DNA from 3 places in the Martelella sp. FLE1502 genome. Region 3 is predicted to be linked to each of the others. Evidence: riboswitches for the same ligand, from Rfam matches in the RefSeq annotation. Region 3 holds a riboswitch; each other region holds the start of a gene.

Region 1 (3,272 bases), on a different contig from region 3:
TTGCATTGGCTTCCGGCATCTTTCCCGGCTCGACCGCCTGCTGCGCGAAGGCCTTGCCGCCCACCCCCGAAAGAGCGAGCACGCCGACCGCGGTCTGGGCCAGAAAGGTTCGTCTCTTCATGCGTAAATCCCGTTGGCTTTAAATGGATAGATAAAATGAAATGGTGCAGAGCAGCATACTCATTCCCTTCGCCCGCCGGAAGCGCGCAGGCGCGGTTGCGCGAACGCCCGTCGCCAGACGGGCGCGGACGAGTCACAAACGAGGCAGGCCCGTTTCGGTTCCATCGCTGAAGAAGAATATTTTCGATCGATAAAATAGACGTTCCGGGAATCCGGCATGGGGATGGCTCATCAAAAAGGGCTGACACACACATTTGCGTACCAGCCCATTATTAGCAAAGCCATTCAGCCAAAGAATGGCAAAATCATGGCAATGTGCCACCTTCGCGCCGCAATATTTTCACATAGTTCGAAAACGGCGCGACAGGCCCTGATCAGGCGGCCTTCACGATCTCGACCAGTTCGACGGCAAAATTCAAATCCTGGCCCGCGAGCGGATGATTGGCGTCGACGGTGACTTCCTGTTCCTCGACCTTGGTCACGATCAGCGGTACGGTCTGGCCATCGGGCGTGCGCGCCTGAAGCTGCATGCCGGGGGCAACTTCCACTTCCTGCGGCATGGCGGAGCGCGGCACGACCTGCACCTTCTGCGGGTCATGGGGGCCATAGGCTTCGCTGGAATCGACCTTCACGTCGCGGCTGTCGCCAACATTCATGCCGGCGATCTCGCGATCGAGGCCGGGAATGATCTGGCCCGCGCCCACGGTGAATTCCAGCGGCTGGCGGCCTTCGGAACTGTCGAAGGTCGAACCGTCATTGAGGGTTCCGGTGTAGTGAATACGAACGGTATCGCCCGCTTTTGCTTCTGTCATCTCGTGTGCTCCTTCCTTGAAACACTGCACGCTGGCCGAGATCGGCCGCGCCGTTTTCGGTTTTCCAGAGTGCTTTCGCCCCTGAAGGATGAGCCGACACGCTTTACTTCGCATGACGACCGACTTTTCGTCCGGCACGCCGGACAAGCCTTTTACCTAATGCTTGTGAGCCGATTTTTCAAATCGTGCGCCACTTGAAATGCCGGGTGCGCCGCGATAGGTGTTTGGTCAGCTCTAACGGGGTGCGATTTTCGCTGAGAGGCTTTGAGCCAACCCGAAGAACCTGATCCGGCTAGCACCGGCGGAGGGATTAGACGCGCAGGACGCCGTTTTCCCCTCAGTTACCGAACACAAGGAGGCGTCATGACCTATCGCACGACCATCGCCATTCTCGCGCTTGCGGCCCTTCCGGCGCTGCCGGCGGGCGCCGAGGAGAACAAGGTTCTCACCGTCTATACCTATGAAAGCTTCGATGCCGAATGGGGCCCGGGGCCGGTGGTGAAGGACGCCTTCGAGAAGACCTGTGATTGCACGCTGAAATTCGTCAGCGTCGAGGACGGCGTTGCGCTCCTCAACCGGCTGAAGCTCGAGGGCCAGTCGAGCCCCGCCGATATCGTTCTCGGTCTCGACAACAACCTCATCCACGAGGCGAAGGAAACCGGCTTTTTCGCGCAATCCGGCGTCTCGACTGAGGCCGCTGATATCCCCGGCGGCTTTTCCGACGATATCTTCGTGCCCTTCGATTACGGCTGGTTCGACATTGTTTATGACACCCAAAGCATCGACAACCCGCCGACAACGCTCGACGAATTGGTGAACGGCCCCGCCGACCAGAAACTGGTGATCGAGGACCCGCGCACCTCGACGCCGGGCCTCGGAATGCTGTTGTGGATGAAATCGGTCTATGGCGATGACGCTGCCGCCCAATGGGAAAAACTCTCCGACCGGATCCTGACGGTCGCGCCGGGCTGGTCGGAGGCTTACGGCCTGTTCACCAGCGGCGAGGCGCCGATGGTGCTGTCCTACACCACGTCTCCGGCCTATCACGAGATCGAGGAGGGGAGCGACCGCTACAAGGCGATCGATTTCAAGGACGGGCTCTACATCCAGATCGAGGTCGCCGGCATGACGACGATGGCCGATGATCCGGACCTTGCAAGGTCCTTCCTCGAATTCATCCTCACCCCCGGCTTCCAGGACGCGATCCCGACCCATAACTGGATGATGCCGGCAGCCGCGACCAGCGACCCGCTGCCCGCCGCTTTCGAAAACGCAGTGAAGCCGCAAAAGACCCTGCAATTTCCCCCCGACATCGTCGCCGAAAACCGCCAGAAATGGATCGACGAATGGCTGAACGCCATGAGTGCGCGGTGAGAGCGACAGGTCCGGCGGTGAGGCGAGGGCGCGAGGCTGCCTCTCGCTTGGTGCCGCGCCACAGCAAACGACCGCGCCGCATAGCCCCCCAATCTTCTCGCCCCGGAGGGGAGAGATGTCGCGAAAGCGACAGTGAGAGGGGAGCCTATCACCGCGAACGCCCTCACGAGACGAGATGCCGCGCCACCCTCACTGCCCCTTTCGGGGCATCTCTCCCGCCAGCGGGAGAGAGTATTGGGAGCAAGGTGCCGCGCCCCGATGCAACAGACCCGCTCCTTTATAGGCGAGGCCGTGGGCTGGCTGTGCGGCGGGTGCGTGACATTGCCTCACCTCCCGCATACTGCGGCGAACCGCTCCGCATAGCCCCCCAATCTTCTCGCCCCGGAGGGGAGAGATGTCGCGACAGCGACAGTGAGGGGGGAGTCTATCCCCGCGAACGCTCTCACGTTTTGAGATGCCGCGCCACCCTCACGGCCCCTTTCGGGGCATCTCTCCCGCCAGCGGGAGAGAGTATTGGGAGCAAGACGCGGGCCACATATGCACTAGACCCGCTCCCTGAGGCGCGAAGTGGCCGGCGGGTCCAGCAAAAGGCTGCAAATTCATCCTCCAGCCGCTGCCGGGCAAACCTGCCCGCCTGCGCCTGAACGCGAGGACTGCGCCATGCTGATGTCCTCCTCGGAACGCCGCCGCAGCTATGGCTATGGCATCATCGCCCTTGCCGGCGTGATCGGCTTTATCGCGATCGCCATTATCGCACTTTCCGGGTTCGGGCGGCTGCAGGCTTCGGTGGCGGTGTTCGAGGAACCCTATGTCTGGCGCATCCTGCGCTTCACGCTCTGGCAGGCCACGCTGTCGACGCTGATTTCGGTGACCTTGGCCATCCCGGTGGCGCTGGCGCTGGCGCGAAGACCGCATTTTCCGGGTCGGCTGTGGATCGTGCGGCTAATGGCGGTGCCGCTCGGCCTG
Region 2 (3,272 bases), on a different contig from region 3:
TAGATGATCGCGTTGATGCCGGAAAGCTGCTGCAGCACGAACACGATCATGGCGAAGCTCGTCACCGGCAGGATGCCGCGCTTCAGGAACGTGCTCCAAGCAGGCGTCGCCTCCTCGTCCTTTGCGCTTTCCTTGATCTCGGCGATGATCTCGTCAACCTCGGCGGGCGAGGATTCCGGCTGCAGCTTCGCGATGATATCGCGCGCCTTGTCGGCATTGGCGTTGAGCGTCAGCCAGCGCGGCGTTTCCGGCGACAGCAGGATGCCGATCAGCGCCACGATCGACGGGAACACGCCGACGCCGATCATCCAGCGCCAGTCGCCCGAACCGCCAAAGGCCGCATCCGACATGTAGGACACCATGATGCCGATAGTGATCATCAACTGGAAAGCCGAGACGATGGTGCCGCGAATGCGCGCCGGCGCGACTTCCGCCAGAAACATCGGCGCGGTCATCGCCGAGGCGCCGATGCCGACGCCGATCAACAGGCGGGCGAGCGTCAGCACATACTGGTTGAAGGCGAGCGCGGAAATCAGCGAGCCGACCAGGAATATCAGCGCGCCCAGTATCAGCATCGGCTTACGCCCGTAGCGATCGGTGGTGACCATGGCCAGCACGGTGCCCGCCACCGCGCCGAGCGGCACGGCCGAGGTGATGACGCCCTCCATGAAGGGCGAAACCGTGAAATCCTGCTTGATGAACGGCAGGGCGCCGGAAATCACGCCCTGGTCGAAACCGAAGAGCATGCCGAACAGCGCTGCCACAATGACGATGGCGATGAGCATGGGTTTTCCTCCGCTTGGGCGGCGGTTGCCGCCTTCCCCTCTTATGACCCCGTTTATGAACCGTCGCTGCAAACCGCAAACGGCCTTATACCAAAAGTTGAAAGTCAAAACGGCATCCGTTGTCAAATCCTTTCGGACCTTAGCGTTTATATTAGCGGCGTTCCCGACTTCGCCGGCGGGCCCTTGACCGGCGCGCCGGCGCGCGGCATAGAGGGGGCATCCGAGGGGTGTGTCCGTGACACTGAGATGGCCGAAGGCCGAACCCTTGAACCTGATCCGGGTTATGCCGGCGTAGGAACGGAGTTTGGTCTTGAGCGACACGCCCAGAAAATCAGCCTCTATTGACGCCTCCGCTGCCCGGTACTGCCGGGGAGAGCGGGATTGAAGCGTACCCTTTCGGCTGTTCTCACCTTCCTGACGATCACCTTTGCACTGCTTTTGCTTTGGCAGGCGATCATCGATCTCGGCGACCTGCCGCGCTATATCCTGCCGCCGCCGCTTGCCGTGCTGGCGAAGTTCCAGACCGCCCACGCCATGCTGCTTGAAGAGGCGCTGGTGACGCTCAGGGAAATCCTGGCGGGCTTTGCCATGGGCGCGGTCTTCGGCGCGGCGGCGGCGATTTTCATTGCCGCCTTTCCCCGCATCGGCCGTTTCATCTGGCCCGTTCTGGTGGTGCTGCAATCCTTTCCCGTCTTCGTGATCGCGCCGATGCTGGTTCTGTGGTTCGGCTTCGGCATCGCCTCCAAGGTGGTGATGACGACGATCATCGTGTTCTTCCCCGTCGCCTCCAGTTTTGCCGACGGGCTGAGACGCACCGATCCGGAGATCGTGGCCGCAGGCCTGCTCGATGGCGCGGATCATTTCGAGATGCTGCGCCATATCCGTCTGCCGCTGGCGATGCCGCATCTGTTTTCCGGCCTCAGGATCGCCGCGCCCCTCGCGCCGCTCGGCGCGGTGGTGGGCGAATGGGTGGGCTCAGCCGGCGGACTCGGCTTTCTCATGGTCCAGGCCAATGCCCGCATGCAGAGTGACACCGTGTTCGCCGCCATGCTGATCCTGGCACTCGAGGCCGTGCTGTTTCGAAAGGCGGTGGATCTCGCCGCTCCCTTCTTCACCCGCTGGTCGCACGAGGATTGAGCGACCGGCTCAGATAAACAGGAGAATGACATGCTAAAGAAACTCGCATTCGCCGCCGCTCTTGCCCTGGCCCCCGGGCTGGCGAGCGCCGCCGACAAACTCGACGTGATCCTCGAATGGTATGTGAACCCCGATCACGGACCGCTGGTGGTAGCCCAGGAGAACGGCTATTTCGCCGATGAGGGGCTCGATGTGGAACTGGTGCCGCCGTCCGACCCGTCGATGGTGCCGCGCATGGTGGCGACCGGAAAGGTCGATATCGGCATTCACTACCAGCCCAATCTCTATCTCGACCACGAGGCCGGCATCGATATCGTCCGTTTCGGCACGCTGGTCTCAACCCCGCTCAACACGCTGACGGTGCTGAAAGACGGACCGATCAAATCCGTCGCCGACCTGAAGGGCAAGAAGATCGGTTTTTCGGTGGCCGGCATCGAGGATGCGGTGGTGGCCACGATGCTGGAGAACGCGGGCCTCACCAAGGACGACATAACCCTCATCAACGTCAATTTCGCGCTGACCCAGTCGCTGCTGTCCGGACAGGTCGACGCGACCATCGGCTCATTCCGCAATATCGAACTGCCGCAGATGCGGATCGCCGGCCACGAGGGCAAGGCCTTCTTTCCGGAAGAGCATGGCGTGCCGGTCTATGACGAGCTGATCTACGTGACCCGCAGCGACATGCTTGACGATGACCGCCTGCCGCGCTTCCTCGAGGCTGTGGAAAAGGCGACAGTCTTCATCGTCAACCATCCTGAGGAAGCATGGGAGAGCTTTGCAAAGGCCTATCCCGATCTCGACGACGAGCTAAACCGTCAGGCCTTCGCCGAATCCGTCGTCCGCTTCGCCAAGCGCCCCGCCGCCTCCGATGCCGAACGGTACGAGCGTTTCGGCGCGTTCATGGCGGAAAACGGACTGATCTCTGAAGCGCCGCCGGTTGATACAATCTCGGTCTCACTGTCGCAGGAATAACAGACCGGCCTTAAATCGCCACAAAAGCACTTTATAAAGAATTGAAAGAGGCGGCGCGCATGCCGCCTCGCTGTTTCGGTCTTTTGTGACGACAATTGCGGCGATACCGCCATCCAAAGACCGATCTCTATTCCTTCACGACAGGAGATCGGATCATGAAACTTGCCGGCCTTGTGCTGGTGGTGGTCGGGCTTGCGGGCCTCACCATCCGCATCTTGCTTTATCAATATCCCGACGTCGCGGGCACCATCGAGGGCAGCCTGCTGAGCCCGCTCTCCCACCTCGTCCTGGCCGCCGGCGCCGCGCTGCTTGCACTGCATCTGCTCTACCGCGTGCTGCGCCACGTCATGCATTTCTGAAATCGGCTAAATCCGCTTG
Region 3 (3,272 bases):
CTGGCGGTTCGCAGATAGGCGGGGGCGGCAAGCATTGCGGCGGCGGCGGCGCCTGTTTTCAGGAGATGGCGACGGTTGAGCGTAGTCATGACAGACAAACCTTTCATACGGGAACGGCAAAGAGGGTGAGGACGCACAGGGCTGCGAGAAGCGCCAGAAGAAAGGGGTGCATCGCCCTGAACAGGCTTTCCGGCGAAAGGCCGGTGACGCCGCCGACCACGAAGGCAAGCATGCCAACCGGCGGGGTGAGCCCGCCGATCATCAGGTTGACGACGAGGATCACGCCAAAGCGGATCGGATCGATCCCGGCGGCAACGGCAACCGGCAGCAGGACGGGACCAAGCAGCAGGATCGCCGCCCCGATATCCATCACCAGGCCCGTAATCAGCAGGATCACATTGGCGAGCAGGAGCACAGCAACGGCGCTACCGCCGAACAGGCCGGCGACCTGGCGCACCAGACCGGCGATATCGTCGATCGCGAGCAGGAAGGCGACGGGCGCCGCCGTCCCGATCAGGAGACCGATCGCCGCCGCCTCTGCCGCCGACTGGCGGAAGGCGGCGACAATGCTGGAACCGGAGCGGCGGGACGTGGCCGCCAGGATCAGCGTGTAAAGGGCGGCAAGACCCGCCGCCTCGGTGGTCGTGACAATGCCCAGGCGAATGCCGAACACCACGATCAGGCCGAGGCCGAAGGCCGGTAGAGCCGCGATCCCGGCGCGCCTGCGCGTTTCGGACGAAGCCGGCGGCGCGCCGCTCGCGGCCCCCATCGCAAGCTTTATGGCGACGGCGAGAAAGGCCGCCATCACCAGGCCGGCGAACAGCCCGCCGACAAGCAGCGCGCCGACGGAAAGATTGGTCGCCGTCGCCAGGATGAGAAAGGCAATCGACGGCGGGATGACGTTGTCGAGAACCGAGGATGCTGCAACAAGCGCCCCGGCGCGGGCGGGCGGATAGCCATGGCGCACCAGTTCGGGATGGAAGGTCGAGGCGGCAAAGGCCGCATTGGCGACGGAGGAACCGGACGCGCCGGAAAACAGAACCCCGGTCAAAAGCGTCGTCTGCGCCAGCCCACCGCGATAATGGCCGACCAACGAAGCCGCGAACTGCACGAGCCTGCCGGCCGCGCCCGAAAGCTTCAGAAACGCGCCGGCAAGCAGAAAGAACGGAATCGCCAGCAGCAGGAATTTCGACATGCCGGCCACCGTATTGGCGATGATCGCCTGCTCCGTCTGCAACGCCCCGAAGGTGATCGCGCCATAGGATGACGCCAGAAACACATGGGCAAGCGGCGCGCCGGCCATGAGGCCGAGCGCCGCGGCAAGCGCGAGCGGCAGGCTGGCTGGCAGGGCGAAATCGATCGCGAACCGGCCGACCGCCCAGTAAACAAACCCGCCGAGCGCGAAGCCGATCAGCAGCCGAGCGCCGCTCGACCGCTGCAGTCGGCGCAAGCAGAGCAGCGCGAGCAGTCCCAGCCCACCCGCTGCGGGAAAGGCGAAGCGGACCCATTCCGGCACACCGAGGGTCGGCGACATTCCGCCAAGCAAGGCAATCGCGTCACGGCCGCCGAGGCACAGGATCAGTCCCGCGACGACGCTGAAGCCATCGGCCACGACAGCGAGCAGGCCGGATGCCCGATCGGGCAGCAGCCGTGCAAGACCATCGAGCCGCATCGACAGCGGGCCCGAAAGGGTAAGCGGCAGGCCGGCCGAGATCAGCGCGATATTCAGCCACACGCCCAGATCCTCCATGCCGACGACGCCGGTGTGGAAGACATAGCGCAGCACGACGCCCGCCACGACAAGGGCGAGCATCGCCATCAGGGTGACGGCGGCGAGCATGCCGAGCGCCGTTTCCAGCGCGTCCGCAAACCGTCCGGCGGTGCTGCGGATCGCCTTCATGCGCATGGTATCGGAAAGCAAGGCTTCATGATGCGATCCCCAGGATGTTGCAATCACGGAGACCGGCGGAGAAGAGAAAGGTTATGGCAGAGCGGCCAGATTTTCCGTTCCTACGCCGGTATGACCCGGATCAGGTTCAAGGGTCCGGCTCACCGCCGTCTCAGCATCGCAGGATGCACCCCTCGGAATAGTCAGGTTTTGTCCGGCTTTTGGGCTACTGTCAATGGCATGCCGCAAGGCATGGCCGGAAGCCCGATGCCGGTTATATTGGAATGGCCGTTTTCACTTCAGCCTTTGCAGCAGAGCCATGGACGGTTCGCCCGTGACATTCAGCCCGTTCTGCCGCTGATAGGCCGTGATCGCCGCGCGGGTCTGGTCGCCGAACACGCCGTCGATAGTGCCGGCATCGTAGCCCGCCGCTGAAAGCCGCGACTGCAATTCCTTGCGCTGGTCGGCGCTGAAGCCGTAATTGTCGTCGGGAAAGCTGCCCCTGAGCGGGCCGGCGCCCGCGATCCGGTCGGCGAGATATCCCACGCCCAGCGCATAATTGGTGGAATTGTTGTAGCGCTTGATGACGTTGAAATTGTGCCCCACGACGAAGACCGGACCGCCCGCCTGCGGTTGTATCCTGGTGCCATCGACGGCGGCGCCCGGCGATCCCTCCTCGCCGCCCCAGGACTGGCCTTTCCGCCAGCCCGAGCGGGCAAAATAGTTCGCGGTGCTCGCAAGCGCATCGGTCGGATCGGCGTCCCAGATATCGCGCCGCCCGTCGCCGTTGAAATCGACGGCGTAGCCGAGATAGGAGGTCGGGATGAACTGGGTATGGCCCATGGCGCCGGCCCAGCTTCCGGTCATCCGCTCGGGCGTGATATCGCCGTTCTGCAGGATCCGCATCGCCCCGACCAACTGGCTTTCGAAGAAAGCGCCGCGCCGCCCCTCGACGGCGAGCGTCGAGAGCGACGAGACCACCGGAATGCTGCCGCGCCGCTCGCCATACATGCTCTCCAGTCCCCAGATGGCGACAATCACATTGGCGTCGACGCCATAGGTCGCCTCGATCCGCTCCAGAACATCGCGGTAGCGGGCATAATTGGCGCGCCCCTTGGCGACCCGCTCATCGGAGCCGGCAATGGCCAGATAGTCTTCCAGCGTGCGCTTGAATTCGGTCTGGTTGCGGTCCTGCTCGATGACCCCCGGCGTGTATCCGGCATTTGCGAACGCCGCCGCCAGCGTGTCGTTGGAAATCCCGCGCGCGGCCGCGCGGCTCTTGAACCCGGCCACCCACGCGTTCCACTCAGAATTGGCCACCGGCCGCATCGCCGGATCGGCGACGGAGGAAAAACTGCCCACCGAGCTGTTCGTGCACGCTGAA

The links. Region 3 has a riboswitch for thiamine pyrophosphate ahead of V6767_RS18420 (TRAP transporter large permease). Riboswitches for the same ligand answer to the same signal wherever they lie in the genome.
Region 1: another riboswitch for thiamine pyrophosphate. It lies ahead of thiB (thiamine ABC transporter substrate binding subunit); the one in region 3 lies ahead of V6767_RS18420 (TRAP transporter large permease).
Region 2: another riboswitch for thiamine pyrophosphate. It lies ahead of V6767_RS09660 (ABC transporter permease); the one in region 3 lies ahead of V6767_RS18420 (TRAP transporter large permease).

Annotation. Positions count from the first base shown of each region.
Region 1 covers NZ_JBAKFQ010000015.1:57,861-61,132, forward strand. Annotated here, with positions in the region: gene V6767_RS14040 (glucan biosynthesis protein) at 1-121, opposite strand, end outside; gene V6767_RS14045 (FKBP-type peptidyl-prolyl cis-trans isomerase) at 495-932, opposite strand; TPP riboswitch at 1,161-1,259, shown strand; gene thiB (thiamine ABC transporter substrate binding subunit) at 1,296-2,306, shown strand; gene thiP (thiamine/thiamine pyrophosphate ABC transporter permease) at 2,967-3,272, shown strand, end outside.
Region 2 covers NZ_JBAKFQ010000009.1:9,814-13,085, forward strand. Annotated here, with positions in the region: gene V6767_RS09655 (sugar porter family MFS transporter) at 1-785, opposite strand, end outside; TPP riboswitch at 999-1,100, shown strand; gene V6767_RS09660 (ABC transporter permease) at 1,167-1,922, shown strand; gene V6767_RS09665 (ABC transporter substrate-binding protein) at 1,953-2,894, shown strand; gene V6767_RS09670 (hypothetical protein) at 3,050-3,253, shown strand; gene V6767_RS09675 (hypothetical protein) at 3,260-3,272, opposite strand, start outside.
Region 3 covers NZ_JBAKFQ010000026.1:39,750-43,021, reverse strand. Annotated here, with positions in the region: gene V6767_RS18425 (TRAP transporter substrate-binding protein) at 1-89, opposite strand, end outside; gene V6767_RS18420 (TRAP transporter large permease) at 104-1,900, opposite strand; TPP riboswitch at 1,991-2,093, opposite strand; gene V6767_RS18415 (lytic murein transglycosylase) at 2,183-3,250, opposite strand.